Regions from separate parts of the Streptomyces sp. NPDC059866 genome, predicted to be linked through region 2. Evidence: riboswitches for the same ligand, from Rfam matches in the RefSeq annotation. Region 2 holds a riboswitch; the other holds the start of a gene.
The links. Region 2 has a riboswitch for cobalamin ahead of ACFV7R_RS00310 (cobalamin biosynthesis protein). Riboswitches for the same ligand answer to the same signal wherever they lie in the genome.
Positions count from the first base shown of each region.

Region 1: linked by a shared signal. The riboswitch ahead of ACFV7R_RS06775 (FecCD family ABC transporter permease) and the one ahead of ACFV7R_RS00310 (cobalamin biosynthesis protein) in region 2 are both predicted to bind cobalamin.

Region 1 is NZ_JBHWJT010000004.1:55,819-61,574, reverse strand. Features, by position in the region: gene ACFV7R_RS06790 (protein phosphatase) at 1-294, shown strand, start outside; gene ACFV7R_RS06785 (ABC transporter substrate-binding protein) at 299-1,297, opposite strand; gene ACFV7R_RS06780 (ABC transporter ATP-binding protein) at 1,323-2,078, opposite strand; gene ACFV7R_RS06775 (FecCD family ABC transporter permease) at 2,078-3,127, opposite strand; cobalamin riboswitch at 3,172-3,308, opposite strand; gene ACFV7R_RS06770 (DUF397 domain-containing protein) at 4,328-4,561, opposite strand; partial or broken gene ACFV7R_RS06765 (helix-turn-helix domain-containing protein) at 4,543-5,376, opposite strand; gene ACFV7R_RS06760 (hypothetical protein) at 5,492-5,698, shown strand; gene ACFV7R_RS06755 (hypothetical protein) at 5,695-5,756, shown strand, end outside.
Region 2 is NZ_JBHWJT010000001.1:54,561-60,316, reverse strand. Features, by position in the region: gene cobN (cobaltochelatase subunit CobN) at 1-434, opposite strand, end outside; gene ACFV7R_RS00315 (cobyric acid synthase) at 431-1,942, opposite strand; gene ACFV7R_RS00310 (cobalamin biosynthesis protein) at 1,939-2,883, opposite strand; cobalamin riboswitch at 2,989-3,133, opposite strand; gene ACFV7R_RS00305 (hypothetical protein) at 3,243-3,464, opposite strand; gene ACFV7R_RS00300 (anion permease) at 3,495-4,733, opposite strand; gene ACFV7R_RS00295 (lysozyme) at 4,876-5,625, opposite strand.

The sequences.
Region 1 (5,756 bases), on a different contig from region 2:
CCCGCCGTCCCCTGGGACTCCCGCTGGGTCCGCTGGCCCGACTTCCGCCTCCCGGCGGACCGCGCCGACGCTCGCGCGGCCCTCGCCGAGGCCTGGGAACGCGCCGCCCGCGAGCGGGTCGAGATCGCCTGCGGCGGCGGCCGCGGACGCACCGGCACGGCCCTGGCCTGCCTGGCCGTCCTGGACGGCGTACCGGCCGAGGAGGCGGTGGCGTACGTCCGCGCGCACTATGACCGGCGGGCGGTGGAGACGTGGTGGCAGCGGCGGTATGTGCGGGGCTTCGCTACCGGGTGAGGATTTACCCCCGGCCTTCCCTGAGGTACGCCCCGAGGCGTTCGATCGCCGACGGGTTCCGCGGGCTCTCCACGAGGTCGACGTAGTCCAGCGTGAAGATCCGCCGGTGCTTGACGGCCGACACGTTCCGCAACGGGGCGTACGACAGCAGGAACCGCTTCTTCTGCTCGGCGCTGACGTCCCCGTAGTCGCAGATGACGATCACGTCGGGGTTGCGTTCGACGACCGTTTCCCAGCCGACCGTCGTCCACGAGTCCTCGAGGTCGTGCATGACGTTGACGCCGCCCGCCTTGCCGATGATCTGGTCGGGTGCGGCGTAGCGGCCGGAGGTGAAGGGCTGGTCCTCGCCGCTGTCGTAGAGGAACACCTTGGGACGGTCGGCGCCCTTGGGGGCCTTCGCCTCGACGTCGGCCACCTGCTTCTGGAAGCCGGCGATCAGCTCGGCGGCCCGGTCCTCGACGCCGAAGAGCCTGCCCAGGTTCGTCAGGTCCGTGTACAGGGCCTCGAGCGGCGGCATGATGCCGCGGGAGGTGTCCGTGCGGCCGTTGCGGCAGGACTCGGTGAGGATGTACGAGGAGATGCCGAGCCCCCGCAACGCGTCCGGGGTGAAGCCCGCGTCCTCACGGAACCCGTAGTTCCACCCGGCGAAGACCAGGTCCGCGCGGGCGTCCAGGACGTTCTCCTTCGTCACCTGGTCCTTCGACAGCCACGGCACCTTGTCGTAGCCGTCCTTCCACGGCACCCCGTCCAGGTCGCCCTTGTCGTCGGGCATGACGAACCCCGCCATCCGGTCCTCCAGGCCGAGCGCGAACATCAGCTCGGTGATCCCGACGTCGTTGGTGACCACACGGCTCGGGACCTTGTCGTAGGTGACCTTCTTGCCGCAGTTGGTGAGGGTGACGGACGTCGTGGCCTTCGCGTCGGACGACGTGTCGACCTGCGCGCCGCAGCCGGCGGTGACGAGAGCGGCGACGGAGAGCACGGCAGCAACTGGCTTGCGCATACGAGGGTTTCCTTAGCGAGTCGGCTTAAAGCAGGTCGAACAGCAACTGCACGGCGCCGGTCTCCGGATGCCGTACGGGATGGGCCCGCACCCCGAACACCTCGGCGAGCAGCTCCGGTCGGAGCACGTCGTGCGGCGGCCCGGAGGCCACGACCCGGCCCCCCTCCACGACGTACAGCAGATCGCAGTGCGCGGCGGCGAGGTTGAGATCGTGCAGCGCGGCCAGCACGGTCAGCCCGCTGGCGCGGACGAGCGAAAGGACGTCCAACTGGTGGGCGATGTCGAGGTGGTTGGTGGGTTCGTCCAGCACCAGCACCCGGGGGCGCTGCGCCAGCGCCCGCGCGATCAGCACCCGCTGCTTCTCACCCCCGGACAGGGCGAGGAACCCACGCTCGGCGAGATGCCCGACGCCCGTCCGCTCCATGGCCTCGGCGCAGACCGCTCCGTCCTCGGCGGCGGTACGCCCCCGGTGCGGCAGCCGCCCCATCCGCACCACCTCGGCCACGGTGAAGTCGAACTCGGCCGACGACTCCTGCGGCAACGCGGCCAGCCGCCGCGCAACGCCCCGCGGATCCAGGGCGTGCACGTCGTCGCCGTCCAGCCGTACGACCCCGGCGGCCGGCCGAAGCGCCCGGTACACGCACCGCAACAGGGTTGACTTCCCACTGCCGTTGGGCCCGATCAGCCCCACGAACGCCCCGCTGTCCACAGCGAGCCGGACGTCCTCCACCAGCCGCACCCCGGCGGCCTCGACCGACACGCCCTCCACATCGAGCCGCATCAACGCCCCCCGAACGCGTAACCGCCCCGCCGCATCAGCAGCAGGAACGCCGGCACACCCACCACCGCCGTGATCACCCCGACCGGCAGCTCGACCGGCGCGAACAGCAGCCGCGACAGCACGTCCGCCCACACCAGCAGCACCGCCCCGGCGAGCGGAGCAACAGCCAGCACCCGCCGGTGATCGGCGCCGACCAGCATCCGTACGACATGCGGCACCATCAGCCCCACGAAGCCGATCGCCCCGCTCACCGCGACGACGGTCCCCGTCACGGCCGCCGTCACCAGGAACAACTCCCGCCGCAACCGCTCGGGCGGCACTCCCAGCGCCGCGGACGTCTCATCCCCCATCGCCAGCGCGTTCAACGCCTCGGCGCGCAGCCGCAGCCACGCCCACCCGGCCACCACGGTCACCGCGACGATCGGCACCCGCGCCCAGGTCGCCCCGCCCAGGCTCCCGAGCAGCCACATCATCGCCGACCGGGCGGCTTCGCCCCGGGCAGCGCCGAACACCATCACCGTGGTGAGCGCCTCGAATCCGTACGCCATCGCCGTCCCCGTCAGAATCAGCCGCAGCGGCGTCAGCCCGTGCGCCGACCGGGCGACGGCGTACACGATCGCCATGGCGGCGAGCGCGGACCCGAACGCGGACACGGACAGCGCCCACACCCCGAGCCCGGCGAACGCCCCCAGCAGGATCACGGCGTTGGCACCGACAGCGGCCCCGGACGAGATCCCCAACACGAACGGATCGGCGAGCGCATTCCGCACCATCGCCTGCACAGCGACCCCGACGGTGGCGAGCCCCGCTCCGACGACAGCCGCGAGCACGACGCGCGACAGCCGGATCTCCCAGACGATGGTGTACGCCGCCACGTCCCCGGCGCCGATGGCTCCGCCGGTGAAACCGGCCCCGAGGAACCGGAAGACGTCTTCCCAGCCGACCCCGGCGGCCCCCAGCCCCACCCCGCACACGAGCGACCCGAGCAGGAGGAACCCGAGCACGACAACCAACAGGGAAACGGGTATCCGGCCTGGATGTCGGCGCACGGCGGCGGTCCTTCGCCTCGGCTCGCAGTCCACGGCGAGCGATCAACGGATGGCACACCGCCCACGGGTAATCGGGCTCGCACGTGGACTGTCGGGTCCTCGCACACACCGTTGCGGGTCAGCGCCGGACTCTCACCGGACTTCCCCCGCGGGAGGCGCCGTGAGCGTAGCAGCCGGCGAAGGTGACCGCCCAGGGGCCGACTGGGGAGGGCGTACCTGACGAGGTGACCGTCGGGGCCGCCCGCTTCTTGGCCAGTGTCGTGCTTCCACGGCCCGAGTAAAGGGCGCTGCGTTCCGCTGCGCTCCACTCCGCGTCGGCTGCGCCGATGGCCCTGCGGGCCACCCTTGACTCGGTCCGTTCCAGCACGGGTGAGAAGCGGGCGAGCGGCCCGGAAAGGCGGGTGGCCGAGGCCTGTTTGCGGGTGGGGTCGGCTGCGTCGGCGTCCGGGGTTGGCGGGCGCGGTCGCGCCTCGCATGCACGCCGGGCGGGCTTGGCGGCTTGCGGGTGGTGGGGGTGGGCGCGTCGACGGGGTGGCGGCACGCCGGGTCGGCTCAGCGGCATCCGGCCGGTGGGGGGGCGGAGGTGGGGGCGGGTGCGACAGATGGGTGGCGGCAGGCCGGGCCGGTTCGGCGGCCGCAGCGCCGGGGCGGCGGTGGCCCGCCCTCGGATCGCTCCGGTCGCGGGCGAGGAGCAGTGCTTGGAGGATCTGTGCCACCCAGCGGGCGAAAAGGCCCGGGTCGTGGGTGCCTGCTTGTGGCACAGATCCTCCAATCACCTGCAGGAGTGGGGTTGGTGAGGCTCGTGTGGCGTGAGGGGACTTGGGGGCCCGGCCCACCGGCCGTGGGGGTGTCCGTCCCCGCCACCAGCTCACCGCAAGCCGCTGAGCCGACCCGGCGTGCCACCACCCCGCTGACACGCCCACCCCGCCACCCACCGACCGCAAGCCGCCAAACCCACCCGGCCTCCCCGCCGCGCCGACGCGCCCACCCCCACCACCCGCAGGCCGCCAAGCCCGCCCGGCGTGCATGCGAGGCGCGACCGCGCCCGCCGACCCCGGACGCCGACGCAGCCGACGGAGGCGGCCGCCTGCCTCGGCCACCCGCCTTTCCGGGCCGCTCGCTCGCTTCTCACCCGTGCTGGAGCGAGGCGAGTCAAGGGTCGGCCGCAGGCCGATCGGCGCAGCCGACGCGCAGCGCCCTTTACTCGGCTCGTGGAAGCACGACACTGGCAAAGAAGCGGGCGGCCCCGACGGTGCCGACGAACGCCGTCCACGCGGCCGACCCGATCACGACCACCGGACCGTGCGGCACCTTGCTGTCCCGGACGGGGACAACGCCGGGGACTCCGTCGGCGACCTCGACGCAGCTGCCGCCTTCGCCGTTGCTGTAGGTGCTCTTGCGCCAGTAGGCGTTGCTCAGGTCGTACTCGCGCATCGTCTGTGATCCTCAGCCGCCGACTCGATCAGGGCGAGGGACGCCTCCGGCGACAAAGCGGCGCCCCTGAGCAGATCGTATGCTCGCTGTGCCCGCTTCACCACCGCCGGATCGTCGAGCAGCGTTCCCGAAAACGCCGTCTCTGTATATGCAGTTGGCGGTGCGTCGTCGAACTCCATGAGCTGCAACATGCCTGCCATGGAGGCGCACGCCCCTGCCGCGTAGGGCAGCACCATGACCAGTACCTTGCGCTCCCGCGCCAGTGTCGCTACGTGCGCCAACTGCCCGCTCATCGCAGCGTGCCCACCGACCGGGACGCGTAGCACGTTCTCATGCAGGATCGCCCAATACTCCGGCTTTGTAGCGTCCTTGAGGATGCGGGACCTCTCCAGCCGCGCGGCCACCATTTCCTCGACGTACTCGTCGGTGACGAACGGGTTGGACGCAAGGGTGACTGCCCTCGCTTATGCAGCTGTCTGCAACAGGCCCGGCACCAGCGTGGGCGCGAACTCGCAGATCTTCGTGGCGAGCGCCTCCAGCTCCGCCGCGTGCGCGAAGTACTCCGCGTATCGCTGTTCCTTGATGAGCTTTCGCCAAAGCCGTTCGAAAATACCGTCGGTTTGCAGGGCCTCATCAATCCGCTGCGCCACATCGAGCTGAGGCTTCCGAATCGCCTGTTCGAACTGCCCAATATATCCGCCGGAGACAAATACCCGAGCCCCTAACTCCACCTGAGTGATCCCGGCGTCCTCCCTCCGCCGCTTCAACTCCGCCCCGAAGAACTCCCAAGCCGCCTGACGTGAACCGTTGGCCATGGCCAATCCCCTTGCGCTGCCCCGGCGTTGTAGTGCACAGGCTTCTGCCGAGTGTAGGGCGAGCAGGTCATTCTGGAGTCGGAAAGCGTGAAACTCGACGGCGAAGGGGAACCACGTGGAAGCACGACACTCGGCGCTGTGCGTCGAAGAGGCGGAGGACACCTTGAACGAATTGCGGACGGCACTCGAAAAGGCCGGAATTACCCTGCTGTCACTGCGACTTGATCCGGCGAGCCTTGCCCGGGAGGCGCCCTGTCCGCTGGTGGAACTGGGCCGGTGTTCGATGGAGACCGCGCGACGGCTCGCGGCGGTGATCCGGTGAAGCCCCCGGTCGGGTCGTATGTCGTGGACACCCGAACCGGGCGGCTGGGCGTCGTCAT
Region 2 (5,756 bases):
CGCGAGCCATGAACCCCGTACTCCGGCATCTTCTGCGGCTCGACGAAGCCCTCACCCGTGAGCAGAACGGTGTCGGACAGGAACCGCGCCAGCTCGGTCAGGTTGGCGGGCCCGCCCTCGACGAGGTAGCGCAGCGCCTGAGCCACGACACCGGCCGGCACCGACGACTCGGCCATCAGCTCGGCGTCCGGCACGGCCTCACCGCCGAGCAGGACGGTCGGGATCCCGGATGCCTTCAGCTCGGCCAGGCCCTCCTCCCAGGCGCGCTTGCCGCCCAGCAGCCGTACGACGGCGATGTCGGCGCCCTCGACCAGCCCCGGCAGCTCCTCCCGGACATCCACCCGGGTCGGGTTGCCGATCCGGTAGGCGGCTTCGGAGGCACGCGCCGCCAGCAGATCGGTGTCGGCGGTCGACAACAACAACACAGTGCTCATGCGGGCGCTCCCGGTGGAATGAAAGGCAGTCCTTGCGGCGCGCCCGACTCGATGAGCCGCCACAGCGCGTCCGTGTCCGCGTGCTGTTCGATCAGGTCGCCGAGCCGGTCGAGCTGCTCCTCGCGCAGCGCGGCGAACGAGGTGTCGGGCGCCGGCACGAAACGGCGGCCCGCGGCGGCGGCCACCTCGCGCAGGAACGCCCGCCGGAAACCGTCCGACTCCAGTGAGCCGTGCCAGTGCGTGCCCCAGATCTGCCCGACCCGGCAGCCGTCCAGGAAGGGATCTCCGCCTACGACGTCGGCGACCCCGTGGTGGATCTCGTACCCCTCGACGGGCTCGCCGAGCGCCTTGCCGACGGGCCGGGTGAGGGTCTTCTCCGGTGCGAACCGCACGCGCACGGGCAGCAGTCCGAGCCCGTCCACATGGCCCACGCGCGACTCGACCTCGTCCTCGATGTGCTCACCGAGGATCTGGAAACCGCCGCAGATGCCGAGGACGGGCCGTCCTTCCACGGCCCTGCGGGCGAGGGCGTCCGCGAGGCCGCGTTCCCGCAGCCACTCCAGGGCCCGGACCGTCCCCCGGGTGCCGGGCACCACGACGAGGTCCGCGTCCGCGAGTTCCTCCGCCCGGTCCACGAACCGCACCACGACCCCCGGTTCGGCCGCCAGTGCGTCCACGTCCGTGAAGTTGGACATCAACGGGACGGCGCAGACGGCGACCCGGAGGATGTCCTCGCCGACGGGGGAGGACACCTCGGACTCCCGGACGGAACCCCGCAGCGAGACCCGCAGTCCGTCCTCCTCGTCGATACCGAGGCCGTGCCGGTACGGCAGGACACCGTACGTACGCCGCCCGGTGAGCCCGTGGAGCATCTCCAGCCCCGGCTCGAGCAGCGACACATCGCCGCGGAACTTGTTGACGAGGAAACCGGCGACCAGCTCCTGGTCCTCGCGCGACAGCAGCGCGACCGTGCCGAAGAACGAGGCGAAGACGCCCCCGCGGTCGATGTCGCCGACGACGAGCACGGGCAGTCGCGCGTTCCGGGCGATCCCCATGTTCACGATGTCGGTCCGGCGCAGATTGATCTCGGCGGGACTGCCCGCCCCCTCACAGATCACCGCGTCATACGTGCCCCGCAACTCGGCGAGGCACTCCAGCACCGTCCCGAGCAGCCGCTCCTGCCGCCCTCCGTGGTAGCCGCGCGCACTCATCTCGCCCACGGGCCTGCCCATGAGGACGACCTGACTGCTGCGGTCACCGCCCGGCTTGAGCAGCACGGGATTCATCAGTGCGGTCGGCTCCACGCGGCACGCCTGCGCCTGCATGGCCTGCGCCCGCCCGATCTCGGCACCCTCGCGCGTGACGAACGAGTTCAGCGACATGTTCTGCGCCTTGAAGGGCGCCACCTTCACGCCTTGGCGCACCAGCCACCGGCAGATCCCGGCGGTGACGACGCTCTTGCCTGCGTCGGAGGTGGTGCCGGCGACCAGCAGACCTCCACCACTCATGACGTACGCCCCCTTGTCAGCAGCCGCCCGGCGACACAGACGCCGAGCGCGAGCAGTCCGACCCGCCGGGACAGCCGTACCGCCCGTTCCACGTCGGCGACCCGGACGGTGCGCCCCGCCGATGCGTTGAGCACGGGCCGGCGCTCGACCCGGCCCCCGTAGGACAGGGTCCCGCCCAGCCGTACCCCGAGCGCCCCCGCGAACGAGGCCTCCACCGGCCCGGCGTTGGGGCTCGGATGCCGGTCGGCGTCCGCGCGCCAGGCCCGTACGGCTCCCCGCGGATCGGGACCGGCCACCGCGGCGAGTACGGCGGTCAGCCGGGCGCCCGGCCACCCGGCGAGGTCGTCGAGGCGAGCGGAAGCCCACCCGTACCGCAGGTACTTGGGCGACCTGTGCCCGACCATGGCGTCGAGGGTGTTCACGGCCCGGAACCCGAGCAGTCCCGGCACCCCGCCGACGGCCCCCCACACCAGCGCTCCGACGACCGCGTCGGAGGTGTTCTCGGCCACCGACTCCACGACCGCCCGGGCGATCCCGTCCGCGTCGAGCGCCTGCGGATCCCGCCCGCACAGATGCGGCAGCCGCGCCCGCGCACCCTCCACATCACCGGCCTGAAGGGCACGGCCGACGGCCCGGGCCTCGCGGGCCAGCGACGTCCCTCCCACGACCGCCCAGGTGGCGACACCGGTGAGGGCCACGGAGGCGGCGGGGGACGACCGTACGAGACGCGAGGTCGCGGTCCCGAGCGCCACCGCCGAGCCCGCACACACGACGGCATGCAGCGCACCCCACCCGCGGTGGTCCCGCCACAGCACCCGCTCGACCCCACCGGCGGCCCGCCCGAACGCGGCGACCGGATGCCCCCGGCGCGGATCACCGAGGAGCAGATCGCCGAGGAGACCGAGAGCGGCGCCGTACGCGAAGACGCGATCGGCACGCATCGGCTCAGCCGATCGTGGGGTCGGGCAGAACCCGGGTACTGAACCTCAACCTCGAACGGCAGCCGAGCATCGCGATATGTCCTCACTCAGGGTGTCCACGCCCTGGTTCGACGAGACCGGCGGTGAGAGTTCCTGGCTCCCGGGGAGTTCCTTCCCCGGTCACAGTGGCGGGACCGCGCCGGATTCACACCGGGCTTCCTCTCCTGCCGCCGTACATGGCCCCGGAAGTCCACCACGGGGTCGGAAGGGGCGTCAACTTGCCTGTGACCTGCGGTGCGGGAGTGTGCTGAGGCCCACACACCGACGCGCCGGGCGGTACGGGAAACCCCGTACCGCCCGGCGCGTCGGTTGAGTCAGGTTCAGGCCACGATCAGATAGATCCCGTACGCCACCGCCGCCGCACATGCCGCGAAGGCGGCGTACGCCCCCGCGACGGCGAGCGCGGCCGAATCGCCCTGCGCCACCGCGCGCTCCCGGCGGGACAGGCCCGCGATGCCGAGGGTGAACAGGCCCACGAGGGCCACGGTGGCCACGAGGCTGACGCCGAAGACGGAGCCGAGGGCCGCCCAGTCGATCTTCATGCTGCTTCTGCTTCCTTCGTACCTGGGGGCTCAGACGGTGGCCCGGGAAGGCGCCTGGTCCGGGGATGCGGGCTGCGCGGGGATCGTGGCCGTCAGGCCCTCGGCCGCGCCGGGCGGGGGAGTGGCCACGGCGGCCATCGCGGTCGTCACGACACCGGCCGGTTCCTCCGCCGTGTCGTTGACGTTCGTGTGGTCGACGACCTCACGCCGGGAGAGCATCCAGATCGCGGCGCTGGAGGCGACCAGGAAGACGGCGACGAGCGCGGTGCCCCATGAGCCGAAGCCGGTGACCCACTCCGCGACGGCACCGACCAGCGCGGCGGCCGGCAGGGTCAGGCCCCAGGCGACGAACATACGGGTGGCGGTGGACCAGCGCACGACCCCGCCCTTGCGGCCGAGGCCCGCACCCATCACCGCACCGGAGACCGAGTGCGTGGTGGACAGCGAGAAGCCCAGGTGGGAGGAGGCCAGGATGACCGTCGCGGCGCTGGTCTGCGCGGCGAAGCCCTGCTGCGGCTGGAGGTCGGTCAGGCCCTTGCCCATGGTGCGGATGATGCGCCAGCCGCCGAGGTAGGTGCCGAGCGCGATGGCCAGGCCCGCCGAGAGGATGACCCACATCGGGGGGTCGGAGTCGGGGGCGAGGGAGCCGCCGGCGACCAGGGCGAGGGTGATGATGCCCATGGTCTTCTGCGCGTCGTTGGTGCCGTGGGCGAGGGAGACGAGGCCGGCGGAGGCGATCTGGCCGGCGCGGTAGCCCTTCGCGGCCGCCTTGCCGTCGGCCTTCCTGCCGAGCCGGTACGTCAGCCGCGTGGCCAGCATCGCCGCGATGCCGGCCACCAGCGGGGCGGCGATCGCCGGGATCAGCACCTTGGTGACGAGCGCGTCGCCGTGCACGGCGCCCACGCCGGCCGAGGCGATGGTGGCGCCGATCAGACCGCCCATGAGGGCGTGCGAGGAGGACGACGGGAGGCCTACGAGCCAGGTCAGCAGGTTCCACAGGATCGCGCCGACGAGTGCGGCGAAGATGACCTCGGGACGTATGCCGCTCTCGTCGACCAGTCCCTTGGAGATCGTGTTGGCGACTTCCACGGAGAGGAAGGCGCCGACCAGGTTGAGGACGGCGGACATGGCCACCGCGACCTTGGGTCTGAGGGCACCGGTGGAGATGGTGGTCGCCATCGCGTTCGCGGTGTCGTGGAAACCGTTCGTGAAATCGAACGCGAGTGCGGTTACCACCACAATCGCGAGGATCAGCGAGATGCCTTCCATTTACCCAGGCAATCGTTCGAGGTCATTGGCTGGACGAACGTACGTAACCCAAGTGAACGAAAGGTGAACTGAGGGGGGCGCCAGGGTGTCTCAAGGTGGGGGCCGTCGTCCGGTCAGGAATCGACGGCCCCGTCCTGCCCGGCTACGAGCCCTTTGCGAACTTCCTCAACTGGGTCGTCGAGCCGTTGAAGAGATTCTGGTCACCCGGCAGGCTGCCGCTGTTGTCGTACTGCCAGAGCGTCCAGAACGACCACCCGGCCGGGAGTGTTCCCGCGCTCGCCGAGTCGTAGCGCGCTGTCCACAGCGCGTGGTTGCCGGCGAAGGCGCGGCTGCTGCCCGTGCAGGTGTTCCACCAGTGGGTGGTGGTGTAGATCACGGGGCGGCGGCCGGTGAGCCGCTTCACCTCGTCGCTGAAGGCCTTGATCCAGCTGACCATCTTCGCCTTGCTCAGGCCGTAGCACTTGTGCTTCTTGTCGTACGGGTTGTACTCGATGTCGAGCGCGGGTGGCAGCGTCCAGCCGTCCCCGCGCCAGGCGCCGCCGTTGCGGACGAAGTACGCCGCCTGGGCCTTGCCCGACGACTTGTCCGGCAGCGCGAAGTGGTAGGCCCCGCGTATCAGGCCCGCGTTCCGCGCACCGTTGTACTGCTGGCTGAAGTACGGGTTGCGGTACGTGGTGGACTCGGTCGCCTTGACGTAGACGAACCGGGCGCCCTTCGACTTCGCGCTCTGCCAGTTGACGTTCTTCTGATGCGACGAGACGTCGTGCCCCTTCGGCTTGCTCGCCGCCGTGGCCGGAATCTCGGCCAGTGCGGTCCCCCCGATCGCGAGGGCCGCCACCGACGCCGCGGCAAGGCGGCTGCGATGGCGGAACGGTTTGCGGTCACGGGCCATGTTTCCCCCCGGAATGGCAACGTGCATGACAAATCCCCCCAGAGAGTACGGGAAGATCGTTGAATGCTCATCGATCTCCGGCCAAATGGGGGTGAAGGGGGATCTGTGCTGATATGCACCCTTCCGGACGT